2 regions of the Enterococcus olivae genome follow, and region 1 is predicted to be linked to the other one. Evidence: predicted binding sites of a transcription regulator. Region 1 holds the regulator's gene; the other holds the start of a gene.
The links. Region 1 encodes NrdR, which represses ribonucleotide reductase genes. Its sites were predicted from a motif close to ACACNATATATNGTGT; they were not measured.
Positions count from the first base shown of each region.

Region 2: ACWODM_RS08895 (deoxynucleoside kinase) is a predicted target of NrdR. The motif match lies at 3,288-3,303, and genes of this name have one in related genera.

Region 1 is NZ_JBSMVT010000005.1:49,193-55,305, reverse strand. It holds gene dnaI (primosomal protein DnaI) at 1-850, opposite strand, end outside; gene ACWODM_RS05290 (replication initiation and membrane attachment family protein) at 850-2,235, opposite strand; gene nrdR (transcriptional regulator NrdR) at 2,254-2,724, opposite strand; gene coaE (dephospho-CoA kinase) at 3,434-4,030, opposite strand; gene mutM (DNA-formamidopyrimidine glycosylase) at 4,034-4,873, opposite strand; gene polA (DNA polymerase I) at 4,888-6,113, opposite strand, start outside.
Region 2 is NZ_JBSMVT010000011.1:60,100-66,212, reverse strand. It holds gene fni (type 2 isopentenyl-diphosphate Delta-isomerase) at 1-79, opposite strand, end outside; gene ACWODM_RS08910 (phosphomevalonate kinase) at 76-1,167, opposite strand; gene mvaD (diphosphomevalonate decarboxylase) at 1,164-2,156, opposite strand; gene mvk (mevalonate kinase) at 2,149-3,084, opposite strand; gene ACWODM_RS08895 (deoxynucleoside kinase) at 3,321-3,974, shown strand; gene ACWODM_RS08890 (hypothetical protein) at 4,028-4,204, opposite strand; gene ACWODM_RS08885 (helix-turn-helix domain-containing protein) at 4,308-4,421, opposite strand; gene ACWODM_RS08880 (hypothetical protein) at 4,855-5,229, shown strand; gene ACWODM_RS08875 (hypothetical protein) at 5,263-5,460, opposite strand; gene brnQ (branched-chain amino acid transport system II carrier protein) at 5,668-6,113, opposite strand, start outside.

The DNA of each region.
Region 1 (6,113 bases):
CCTTCAACGGTTCCTCTTCTCCGCGCTGTGTAACAGTCAAATGCTGCTCCAGCTCCAACATGGAAAAATTGGAAGTAAAGAAGGTTGGTAGTTGTTCTTGCATACGATACTGCAAAATAACACCGAAGACTTCATCACGGATCCAGCTACTCATCGAGTCAGCACCAATGTCATCGAGCATCAGGATGGGCGCTTTTTTGATTGCCTCCATTTTTTCTGATACCTGATTTTTACCGATCGCCTGTTTCATTTCAACGGCAAACGATGGGAAATGAAGCAGGGTCGAAGTGAAGCCAGCTTCTGCTAGATCTCTAGCGATCGCCCCTAGTAGATAGGTTTTTCCTACACCAAAGCTTCCAACAAGATACAAACCCTTGTGGAAGGTCTTCGAATTTTGTTTGTATGCTCTAATAAACTCAGTGGCTGCCATCAAGGCTTCACCACGACCACTTGTCATTTCATAGGTCTCAATTCTGGCTTCCTGAATATCTTTAGGCATATTCAATGCTTGGATTCGTCCACGAATCTCTTCTTGTTTTTTACGAGCCAACAGCTCTTCTGTAGGAATATAGGTCACATCTACCGAATGATAGTTCAATGTCAATTGTGGTTCATAGCCTGGCGCGATCATTGATGGATCATTTACTTCAAATTTTCGCTTCTCTTGCACGAATTCGTACAGCTTAGCGTAGCTACGTTCGATATCCTGTTGAGTCAACCGTTCTTTGTTTGCATCTAAAAAATTACGGACATCTTGATCTTGCAAGACTTCCTGCATCATTTCTTCAAAACGTGTCCGAAAATTCTTTTGATCAAGCAATCGATTCAAATTTTTGCCTACATCATCCATCAGCTTTCACCTTCTTTACTCTTTAAATATTCCTGCATACTTTTCTGCATCTTCGCCAGCATTTCTGGATCTTCGACTTCTTCTTGTGGATTATCTACCCAGTCCGGCAATGTTTCTTTACGGATCGGTTTTTGATAATTATTTGCTCTTGGTTTATTTCTAGTAGTTTTTGCTTCCTTGGACTCTTTGACTAACTGTCGAACGTGTCTGATCGCTTCTTCGGGACTGGTTATTTGCAGCTCTGACCAGTCTGTGGCGATTTTATTGACGAAATTCGCTTGTAAAGAGCTATTTTTCTGAACAGCGAGAACATAATGCATCAAGACATTGATCACACTATTCGGTAAAGGACTTCGCTCCACTAAACTTTTTAGTAGCCAGTTTTCAGAATCGGTCACAAAGCTGCGCTTCTCTTGTTTGATCGCCTGTAAAAAATCTGCCGGTGCCGTGCTCTCACTCAGCTGGATCAAACCAATATCATTCTCCGAAAAACCAGTTTGACGCAAAGTGTTGAAGCGACGTGTCTCTTCCGTCTCAGACAGGCTTTCCTGCTGTTTTTTCGGAGACGATTGCTTCATCTGGCGATTGACAAGCTTGTCCAGTTCTTTTTGACTGACTTGTCCGTCTGTTAAAGAAACGACCGAGGCCATTAGATTGACCAATTCGATTTCATCAAAACCATATAAATTTTGGTACAGCGTCAGCTTTCTTTTGAAATCTGCTGTAAAATTAGTAGGATCGATATATTTTCGTTTAGCAAAATCCATTAGAAAGTCCCAGTCGATTCGGTTGTCATCCAGTGTAAGTGCAGTATCTCCAGTTAATTGATATTCCTTTGAGACCTGTTCTAACTCGTCTTCTTTACGAGCAAAGGCTTCTTCTCTGATTGCTCCATAGACATCACTGAAACTGCTGGTGATCTCTTGATAACTCGATGTTGTAACAGCCTTTGGTTTAAATCGGCTCACCATCTGATTAAATTTGCGTTCACCAACCGCACTCCACAACAGAAAGCTGTACAGTTCATCTTGAAAGAAACTTTGAGGATGTAAGGGTTCTTCCAGCCGATAGAGAAACATTCTGCCGAATTCTGGATCGTCTTTGATGAATACAGACAACAGCCCCATCCCCTCTAAACGCTTGCGTGCCTTCAAAAAGTCTGGCAATCCCAGATTCAAAGCATTTAGCATATCGATATGGACAAATTCATTTTCATTTTTATCTTCTGAATCACCGATCAAGGCATAGTAGAGTGCCATTGCCTGTGCGCCAATAATTGGTTGATAAAGATACGATAAACCGTCGTTTCCTTCTTCGGTGAGGGGTACGCTTTTGAACACTTGATATATATGATTTGGTTGGACTTCCTCCCAAGCGGATCTCACACTAACCCCTCCTTGCTCTTAATCATTGGATTCTTTTGCTTTATCTACGATTCCTTGTAATTCTTTTAGAAAAACTGACATATCTTTGAATTGACGATAGACGCTGGCAAAACGAATATAGGCGATTTCATCTAAATTCACCAAGTCTTCCATCACGTATTCACCAATCATTGTAGAGGAAATCTCATTTTCTCCCCGTTCACGAATGCGTGCTTCCACATGGTCGACGATCTGTTCCATTTGTTCCATGGCTACTGGCCGTTTTTCTGCAGAACGAATCAAGCCTCTCAAGATCTTTTCACGATTGAATTCTTCACGAGCGCCATTTTTCTTAATAACTAACAGAGGTGTTTCTTCTAATCTTTCAAACGTTGTGAATCGAAATCCACAATTTTCACACTCTCTTCTGCGACGAATCGCGCGCCCATCATCAGCCTGACGACTATCAATAACGCGAGAATTATTATGATGACATTTTGGACAATGCATGATTCCACCTCATTTATCTAGATTTATTTTAAAATTATTCACTAATTTACCGTTAGATTAATTAAATTTCTGATTATATTATAACATGACTCGATTATTTTCTAACAGCAAGACAGTAAAAAACTCTAGAATTTTTCTAGAGTTTTTTAAGAATTTACAGTTGATTCTCCCTAACAATGATTCACTGCATAACAAAGTCTGCTTCTGTCGATCCTGAGAATATTTTACGCTTGCTCATGATTTATTTTCTATGTGAAGCGACTTTGGTTCAATGTCATTAAATTTTCCAAAAAGAAAGAAATAAAATTGCCGCTCTGTATACCAAGGAAAACTTAAAATCGTTCTGAGTAGGACTAGGTTCAAGCAGACTACCTCTGTCATTCATCTTAGCTCTTTAACACGGTAATGTCGTGTCTTGTTGTTGTGTTTTGCTGAGTGAAAAAGTTGTCTGCTTTATTCATTCGAAAGGAACTCCTGATTAACAAGTACTTATTTAGCGCAACGAAGAGAATGGCTTGAGTTGTCGCCGTGCTTAGAATTCAATGTGAATTAGTCTCAGTTATCAAGTATTGGTTACTGAGACTTTGAAGCTTGAAAGGCTTGAGACGGTAGGATCAAGCTGGTTCCACGGCTGACTCTGAGCAAGACCTTCTCGCAGTGAAGTGCAGCTAGAGCAATTCGAACGGAATTTGAAAAAACATTTCCTTTTTTAAATAAACTTCTCATTCTTCAGCCATGCTTCAACCTGATGACGCGTTTTTTCTTTAGTTCCGCGGTTGTCAAAAATGATATCGGCCCGTTTTTTCTTCTCTTCGATCGGTAACTGGCTATTGATTCGCTGCATCGCCTGTTCTTCGGTCAGCTGATCCCGCATCATCAAACGCTGTAATTGTAGCTCTTCAGAAATGTAAACGACCGCTGTTTGATCCACTTTTTTATCATACTCAGCTTCAAATAACAACGGAATATCGGCAATCACCAAAGCGGCAATTTTTTTTGCCTCCGTTAGTTGGCGAGAAATTTCCTCCTGTAAAAAAGGCGCCAATAATTCGTTCAATACCTGACGCTGTTCTGGATCGGAAAAAATGACTGCTCCTAGTTTTTTTCGGTCCAGTGTTCCATCTGCATGCAGGATTTCTTTTCCAAAAGTCTCAACGATCGCCGCTAATCCACCTTGATTTGGTTCAACGATCTCTCTAGCGACCACGTCTCCGTCCACAATAGGAAAACCATGTTCTCGAAAAATTTGCACAACGGTGCTTTTCCCGGTGGCGATTCCACCTGTGACACCTAAAATCATCGTCATTGGTTATCTTCCTCTCCATACTTGACACGTCGGGCAATAGTGAGTACCCCTTTGTGCGACTTTAATTTTGACAATCGGCGTCCCACAACGTGAACAAGGCAAACCTGTTTGTCCATAAGCATTCAAAGAAAGTTGAAATTTTCCAGCCTCACCAAGGGCATTGGCATAGGTACGAATCGTCGTTCCCCCAGCTTCGACCGCTCGTCCTAAGACATCGATGATTGCCTGATACAAACATTCCGTCTCAGCTTCATCCAACACGTTTGCTGGTGTCTCTGGATGGATCTGAGCTTCCCACAAGGCTTCATCGACATAGATGTTTCCTAGTCCAGTCACCAGCTTTTGATCTAGCAGCAAAGGCTTGATCGCTTTGGAAGACCGACGTAGCTTTTCTTGAAAAGGTGTCAGAAAAAAGACTTCCGGCACAGGTTCCGGTCCCAATTGTCGAATTCCTTTGTAAGAAAGACTTTGATCTTTTTCAGTCAAGGTCATACGTCCGAATTTTCGAACATCGTTGTAATGTAAGGATGTCCCATCTGTAAACACAAAGACAACATGCGTATGCTTGTCCAGCGTCTGGTTATCTGTCGCTGAATAAAACTCATACTTTCCTTCCATACGCAAATGCGAGATCATATCGACATCCGTTAATTTAAAAATAAGAAATTTCCCTCTTCTTTGGACATCTTCGATTGTTTGACCGATCAATAAGGTTTGAAACTGAGTCACTTCCGGTGATTCGATGATCCGTGGCCAGCGAACTGTCACCTTTTCGATCGTTTTTCCTTGTATGAGTCGAACCAATCCTTTACGTACTGTTTCAACTTCTGGTAGTTCTGGCAATTGCATTCACCTCTTTATTTTGCTTCATACCATGTTTTGCCCCAGCTGCTGTCAGTGACTAGTGGCACATGTAAAGAGACTGCTGTCTCCATGACTTCTTTCACCAATTGATCCAATTGCTTCCATTCGTTTTCTGGAACTTCAAAGACCAGCTCATCATGAACCTGTAGGAGCATCGTTGCTTCCAGCTTTTCTTCTTTCAATCGACGATCCAATTCGATCATTGCGATTTTCAAGATGTCAGCAGCACTCCCTTGGATCGGCGAATTGATTGCCGTTCTCTCAGCAAAAGAACGTAGATTATAATTACGAGAATTGATGTCTGGCAAATATCTACGACGCTGATAAAGGGTTTCTACATAGCCTTTGTCCTTTGCTTCCCGGACAACACTTTCCATATAATTTTTTACCCCTGGATAGCGGTCAAAGTACGTGTCAATATACTGCTGGGCTTCTTTTCTGGTGATTCCCAGATTCTGAGACAAACCATAATCAGAGATACCGTAGACAATCCCAAAATTGACAGCTTTGGCCTGACGGCGCATGTTCGGCGTAACATCCTCGGCTTTTTCAATCCCAAAGACACGCATCGCTGTACTTGAATGGATGTCTTGACCTTCTAGAAAAGCGTCTTTCAAATGTTCATCGTCAGAAATATGAGCCAACACTCGCAGCTCGATCTGAGAATAATCGGAAGAATAGATCAACCAATCTTGTTCTCGCGGTACAAAAGCCTCACGAATTTTCCGCCCTTCTTCCAAGCGAATCGGAATATTTTGCAGGTTAGGATCAACGGAGCTCAAGCGACCAGTTTGGGTCAAGGTTTGCACATAACGGGTATGGATCTTGCCATCTGGCTGGATCATTTTCAGCAAGCCTTCCACGTAGGTCGACTGGATCTTAGAAATTTGACGATAGGTCAAGATATCTTCCACGATCGGTGCCTGTTCTTTCAATTGTTCCAGCACATCTACAGCAGTCGAGTAACCAGTCTTTGTTTTTTTAATAACTGGCAAGCCCATTTTTTCAAAAAGAATCACTCCTAATTGTTTTGGAGAATTCAAATTGAATTCTTCACCTGCCTGCTGATAGATTGTTTGTTCGATCTCATGGAGTCTTGTGGCAAATTCACCCTTCATTTGGTTCAAACGCTGTGCATCTACACGAATACCGGTAATCTCCATCTCAGCTAAAATATCGGACAATGGAAACTCGATGTCATCAAACAATGCCGTTTGTC
Region 2 (6,113 bases), on a different contig from region 1:
GCGTCACATCGTCAAAGTCATTGTGACGTGGCTTGTGAAAAGCCTTGGCTAATGAGACATGTTCATCTTTACGATTCATTTTACTCCTCCTCGATAATGGTAGACATGTAACGGTAAGGGTGTGATATCCGCTTGTTCCCACTTGCTCATCAAAGGCAGGATTCCTGTTTTTTGATCGGCGATTACAATACCGCAATCTCCGCCACCGGCGCCAGAGGATTTAGCTGCTCCGCCACAGGCTTCTGCTAAATCACAAAGCTGTTTGAGGGCAGAAGTTTCGATTCGGACACCTGTGATCTTGGAGAGCTCGGCTAGTAGCTGACGATTTTTACTGATCATTTGTTTGATTTTAAAGACATCGTGGCTATGGAAGCCATCAATTAATGCTTCTACACAGTTCTTACTGTCCGCTAAAAATTGTTCATAGGCTTTCTTCTTCTCAGCTTGCTTCTGAGTTGAATGATTGACTTGGTCTACTAAGTCAGAAGTAGAAGCCGGACTGCCAGTCCAACCAATCAATAGTCGTAGATTTTTGGGTGTTTCCAAAGGTTGGATCGACAAGCCAGGCCAGTCACTTTCCAACAAATGGGCTAAAGACCAGATCTCTTGTTTTTCTTTGACCCAGTCGTGATCAAAGGTCGAAAAGGCTAGCCAACCACCATAGCAGCTAGCGGCAATATCACCGCAAGAGCCATTTCCTTGTACCGCTAAATGGGCTAAAGCTGCGATCTTGAATTGAGTGAGCTTGTCCATTTTTAAATCATAAAATAGATTCAACGCTTTGACAGTTGCGACCGTCACGGCACCGCTAGATCCTAGACCGTATTTCCGACCGCAAGAATTATCCAGCTCACTGGTTACCTTCAAATCATAAAAAGCTAACAGTGTCCCTTGTTCTAGTGCGTAGCGTTCAGTTAGACGAATAGCTGCTAAGATATAGTGGAAAGGGTTGTCTCGATGATCTAGGACCAATTCACCGTTGCGACGCGTCCAGCGAATAGGAAGATCACTATACTGTTGTGACTGAATACTACCATTACGGACAGCACTTTCGATAGTGACCGTAATAAACTGATCCACCGCAACGATCAGTGCAGGATGTCCGGGCTCAACGACAGCATATTCTCCAGCGATATACAATTTTCCTGGTGTAGATACCTCAATCATTTCGACACTTCCATTTCTAAAGATTTAAGACCTTTGCCGGCATAAGCGCAAGTGAGTTGTTCTTCTTCAAATTCTTTTTGTAACTCTGTCAAGATTGCAGAAACATCTTTTTTCTGACACAATACTTTGACGTTTGGACCTGCATCCATTGTGAAGTAACAAGAAAGTCCATTTTTTCGGATCCTTCGTACAGTATTCATTGCTCTCAAGCTGTCTGGTGACCAGTAAGTAAATGGAGGAACAGCAGCTAAAGTGGTTGCATGCATTTTTAGTCCATTGGATTCAGTGACTTCGCCCAATGCTTGAAAATCTTGTTGGAGGATCGCTTCTTTGGCTGTCTGAATATCTTTGGCTGTTGTTTCTAACCAAGAATCATAATAAGCGGAAGTTTCCACTGTCAGTTGCATACCGTCACGACTGGAAACCTCTTTTTTCTGATCGTTGATCAAAATAAAGATCATAGCCAGGTCCTCTTCCCAATTATTTGAAGGGATTTTTTGTGCAAAGGAAGTTTCGTCAGAGTCACCTTTCTCCCATTCCACAAAACCGCCGAAAATACTGCGACAGGCTGAACCTGACCCCCGACGTGCTAACTGAGACAACTCTTTGTCTGATAGACCAAGCTGTAGAGCATCATTGCAAGCACCAGTTAAAGCAGCCAGACCACTAGCAGAAGAAGCCAAGCCTGCAGCTGTTGGGACGAAATTCTGACTTTTAACACAGGCACAATAGGAAATACCTGCTTTTTTACGAGCAAGATCTAAAAAACGACTAACTTTTGTAGTAGCTTTGGCATCCTGTTCTAAATCATCTAGATAAAAGCTGTCTTTCGTGTAGTCTGGTGAAAAATGAACGCTTGTTTCTGTGTGAAAAGCATCCAGAGTCAGGGACAGACTGTTGTTCATGGGTAAAATCAATTCTTGATCCTTTTTCCCCCAATATTTGATCAGTGCGATATTTGTGTAGGCACGTGCCTTTCCATTATACATGTTGGTAAACTCCTAATCCTTGTAGCCAAGTGTCTTTGACTCCATGTGCTTTTAGTTTTGTAGCGATTTGTTCTGCTTGTTCTTTGGTCTCGATCAATGCCAGCAAGCAACCGCCGCGTCCGCCACCAGTCAGCTTTGCTCCGAGAGCACCGTTTTCCAATGCCAAGTGGATCAAAGTGTCCAGCGTGTTGTTGCTAACAGTCAAATCTTTCAAATAGCTCTGTGCTTGCGTCATCAAGCTCCCGAGTTCTTTTGTTCGATTGTGGATGATTGCCTCTTTGGCTTGTCTGGTCAATTGTCCAAGGTGATAGATCGTCAGACTGGTTTCGTCAGGAGCTATTTCGAACAGCTCTGCAACAGAACGCACAGCTGAACGGGTTTGTCCTTTGATACCAGTATCAGCTACAAGCAAATAGGCATCAATATTCAATGGAAAAGAATGAAAAGGCTGGTCACGTTTGAAATAGATCGGCTGATTGCCACTTGTAGCAGCAGCATCGATACCGCTGGGATTGCCGTGTGCGATTGCTTCGGCAAAGTCGACATATTTTAACAGAGTTGATTGAGTCAATTCTGTTTTTTGCCAATCGAAGAAAGCGCGTGTGATGGCCACTGCTACAGCAGCACTAGAACCCATTCCTCGCTCAGAGGGGATCGAGCTTTCGATCGATAAATGAAAATTTGGTGTATGTAAATGTTTTTGTAAGCAATCAGACAATTGCTGAATATTATTTAAACTTTGTGGTGCAGTGATCAATGCACCCTGATGGTAAATGGAAGATAGTGAGTTTTCTTCTGCAGGTTGTAGGGTCGCTGTGACTTGTGTTCCACCAAAGGGAAAAGCGATTGCTGGTTCGCCATATACGACGGCATGCTCTCCCATCAAGATAATCTTTCCTGTAGACTTTCCGATTCCCTGATCTAACATGGTTAGCCTCTTTCTTTCTTAAAATATAGAATCCTCTAGCTATTTTACTAGATTAATGCCTTTCCGTTAAGTCTTCAAAGTAGATTCTAATAAAAAATCTGAAATCTTAAGAGATTTTTTTATATTTTAATGAGGAAATTATTCGTAAAATTTATTTGACATTACTAGATATAGTAGGTTAAAGTGGTTAAGTTGAATAAATGATACAATATTTAGTGATAAGTGAGTTGGGGGAAATGAGTGTGATCGTATTAGCAGGAACGATTGGTGCAGGAAAGTCTAGTTTGACCGCTTTGTTGGCAAACTATCTAGGGAGTCAAGCCTTCTACGAGTCAGTCGATGACAATGAAGTATTGCCACTTTTTTATGCGGATCCTAATAAATACGCATTTTTATTGCAGATTTATTTTTTGAATAAACGATTTGAGAGTATCAAGAAAGCGTTGAAAGATGACAACAATGTTTTGGATCGTTCGATCTACGAAGATTCTTTGTTGTTCCATTTAAATGCGGATCTTGGTCGTGCAACTGAAACAGAAGTGCAGGTTTATGATGAGTTACTGGCAAATATGCTGGAAGAGCTACCGTATGCTGCTCATAAAAAACATCCGGATCTATTGATCCATATCCGTGTTTCCTTTGAGACGATGCTGAAAAGAATCGAAAAACGCGGACGTGAATTTGAACAAATTTCTTATGATCCAAGTTTGTATGAGTATTATCAAGAATTGAATCGTCGTTACGATCAGTGGTTTGAAGCCTACGATGCCAGTCCGAAAATCCAGATCGATGGCGATGAAATGAACTTTGTAGAAGATACTGAAGCGACAGAAAAAGTCTTGACGTTGATCGAGCAAAAATTGAAAGAAGTTCGTGGGGAAACACTCTGAGTAGCTGCTCGGAGTGTTTTTTTATACAAAAAAACAGCAATTCTCTGCTGTCTTTATAGATTATTTTTATTTTTCCTTTGTTCTCTTTGTTTCTTCTTCCCGATATATCCACCAATCAGATCACTGAGGATCAGTTTATCTGATTCTGTCAGTGTACCTTCTTCTGCATAACGGATTTTTGCATTGGATTCTAACAATGTTTGAAGATCCAATTGATTCGTTTGATTCAAATCAAAAGGCAGCTCGCTTAAGCCAATCAGGTAATCTGTCGTAACCCCAAAAATCTCAGCAAAGTACTTTTAGCTCGTCTGCAGTGATTTTTCGTGCACCGGATTAAATTTTACTCATGGTTGATTTGCTGAAGTCCATTTTATTAGCGAGCTCTGTTTGAGACCAGTTTTTCTTTTCTCGTAAATCAACGATTTTTTGAGGAATTTCTTTTACCACGGCCAGTTTCTCCTCTCTTGTGATAAGATTTTCTTGATTTTAGCATCATAGCTTGAAAAGACATGGAATGTTTCTGAAATAGATACTTGATGTGTTGTCGTTTTAAAAAAAGGGAGATATATTGAATTGGAAAAGTCTCAGGAATCGAGTCAGGAGATGAGGGTTATTTTTGCAGTAGACCAGATAAAATATTATCGATGTGAAGAGGGGAATGTAGGATATCTATAAGTATCCTACCTACAGAAAAATAAGCTGCATGAATTTGACTAGCAATGGGTATTTATCGATTAGGTCCTTTTTCGACATGTTTAGCGTAATGAATGCTCTGCTCGGTCCCAACTATTAAAGAGCTTCTTATAGATTTCTCATCCTTTGAAAAAAAATAGAGACTCGCGAACAGATATGATAGGGTGGAGAAGAAGGAGGTTATTGAATGAAATATCTAAAAGTGTTCTTATTATTGTCCTTAACAGTAGGTCTTGCGGGATGTCAAACAACTGATACGACACCAGAAAGTGAGTCTGTGAACTCTTCAGAAGCAACCGTTGCAACATCAATGTCTGAAATGCCTGAAGACGCAAGCAAAGAGGCTGAATCAGAGTTTGCAGAGGTTCAAATTTTTAACGAGCTTGTTGGAGAAAATCTAGGAACAGAGACAGAGACAGATAATCCAAACAAACGGGTCTTATTCTTTGTCGATGGTTCTGGACACAAGCAATACAAGAGTGTTTATATCAAGAATACCCAACGTTTGAAGATCATCGATCTAGAAGGTGACTCAGTGTTGTTTAATGAAACGATTGAATAAAAAACTCGTCTTTTTCGGACGAGTTTTTTCTATTTATTTGAATGTCAGATGGTTCTCAAGCAGAGCTTCTTTCATGATAGGCAAGGATTTTGGGCCAATGCCATGAATTGCGAGAATCTCTTTTTCGGTATAAGTAGCTAATTTTTGAAAGGAATCAATGGATTCAAAAAGCAAAGCGCTTCGAGAAGGTTTAGACAAGCGGTCTAGAAAAGCTTCGTAAGTAGATGTCATAGTTATTTCTCCTAAAAAAGGTTTACAAGCAGTTTAACAGAAAAAGACGATAAAAAAAAGACCTGCCAGCAATCGCTGACAGGCAGGAGTAAAAAATGAAAAAGTGTTCGTTAGGGTTGTTTGTTGGTATACATAAACTATAAAAGATAAGTATGAATAATCTGTGATAAAAATCTATGAAACTTGTAAAGAATTGTAAAGAAGTGATTAAGCTGTCCGTTTACCCAGCCAATGCCAGATCAAGCCGAACACGAATCCGATACAAGCGGGCAAGACCCAGCCCATGCCGATCGAAAAGAACGGTAAATAGGAGCTTCCAAGGGAAATGATACTTTGTGCCCATCCTGTCTGAGATAGAAAATCGGGACTAGCATTGAGACCATCGATCACGGAAGCAATCAGTGTAAAATAGGTAGTCATTTGGTAGACACGCGGATCGTGTTTGAACAAAGGACCTAAAATAGCTAGCAAGATCAACGTCATTGCCAGAGGATAGAGAAACATCAACACTGGGATCGAAAATTCGATGATTTTTGTCAAACCGATATTGGCGAATAGACATGCCATCGTACTGACCACAGTCGAAAAAAAGACATAATTACGTTTGGGAAACAGCTCAATAAAAGTTTCTGAGAAAGCAGAGATCAGTCCGA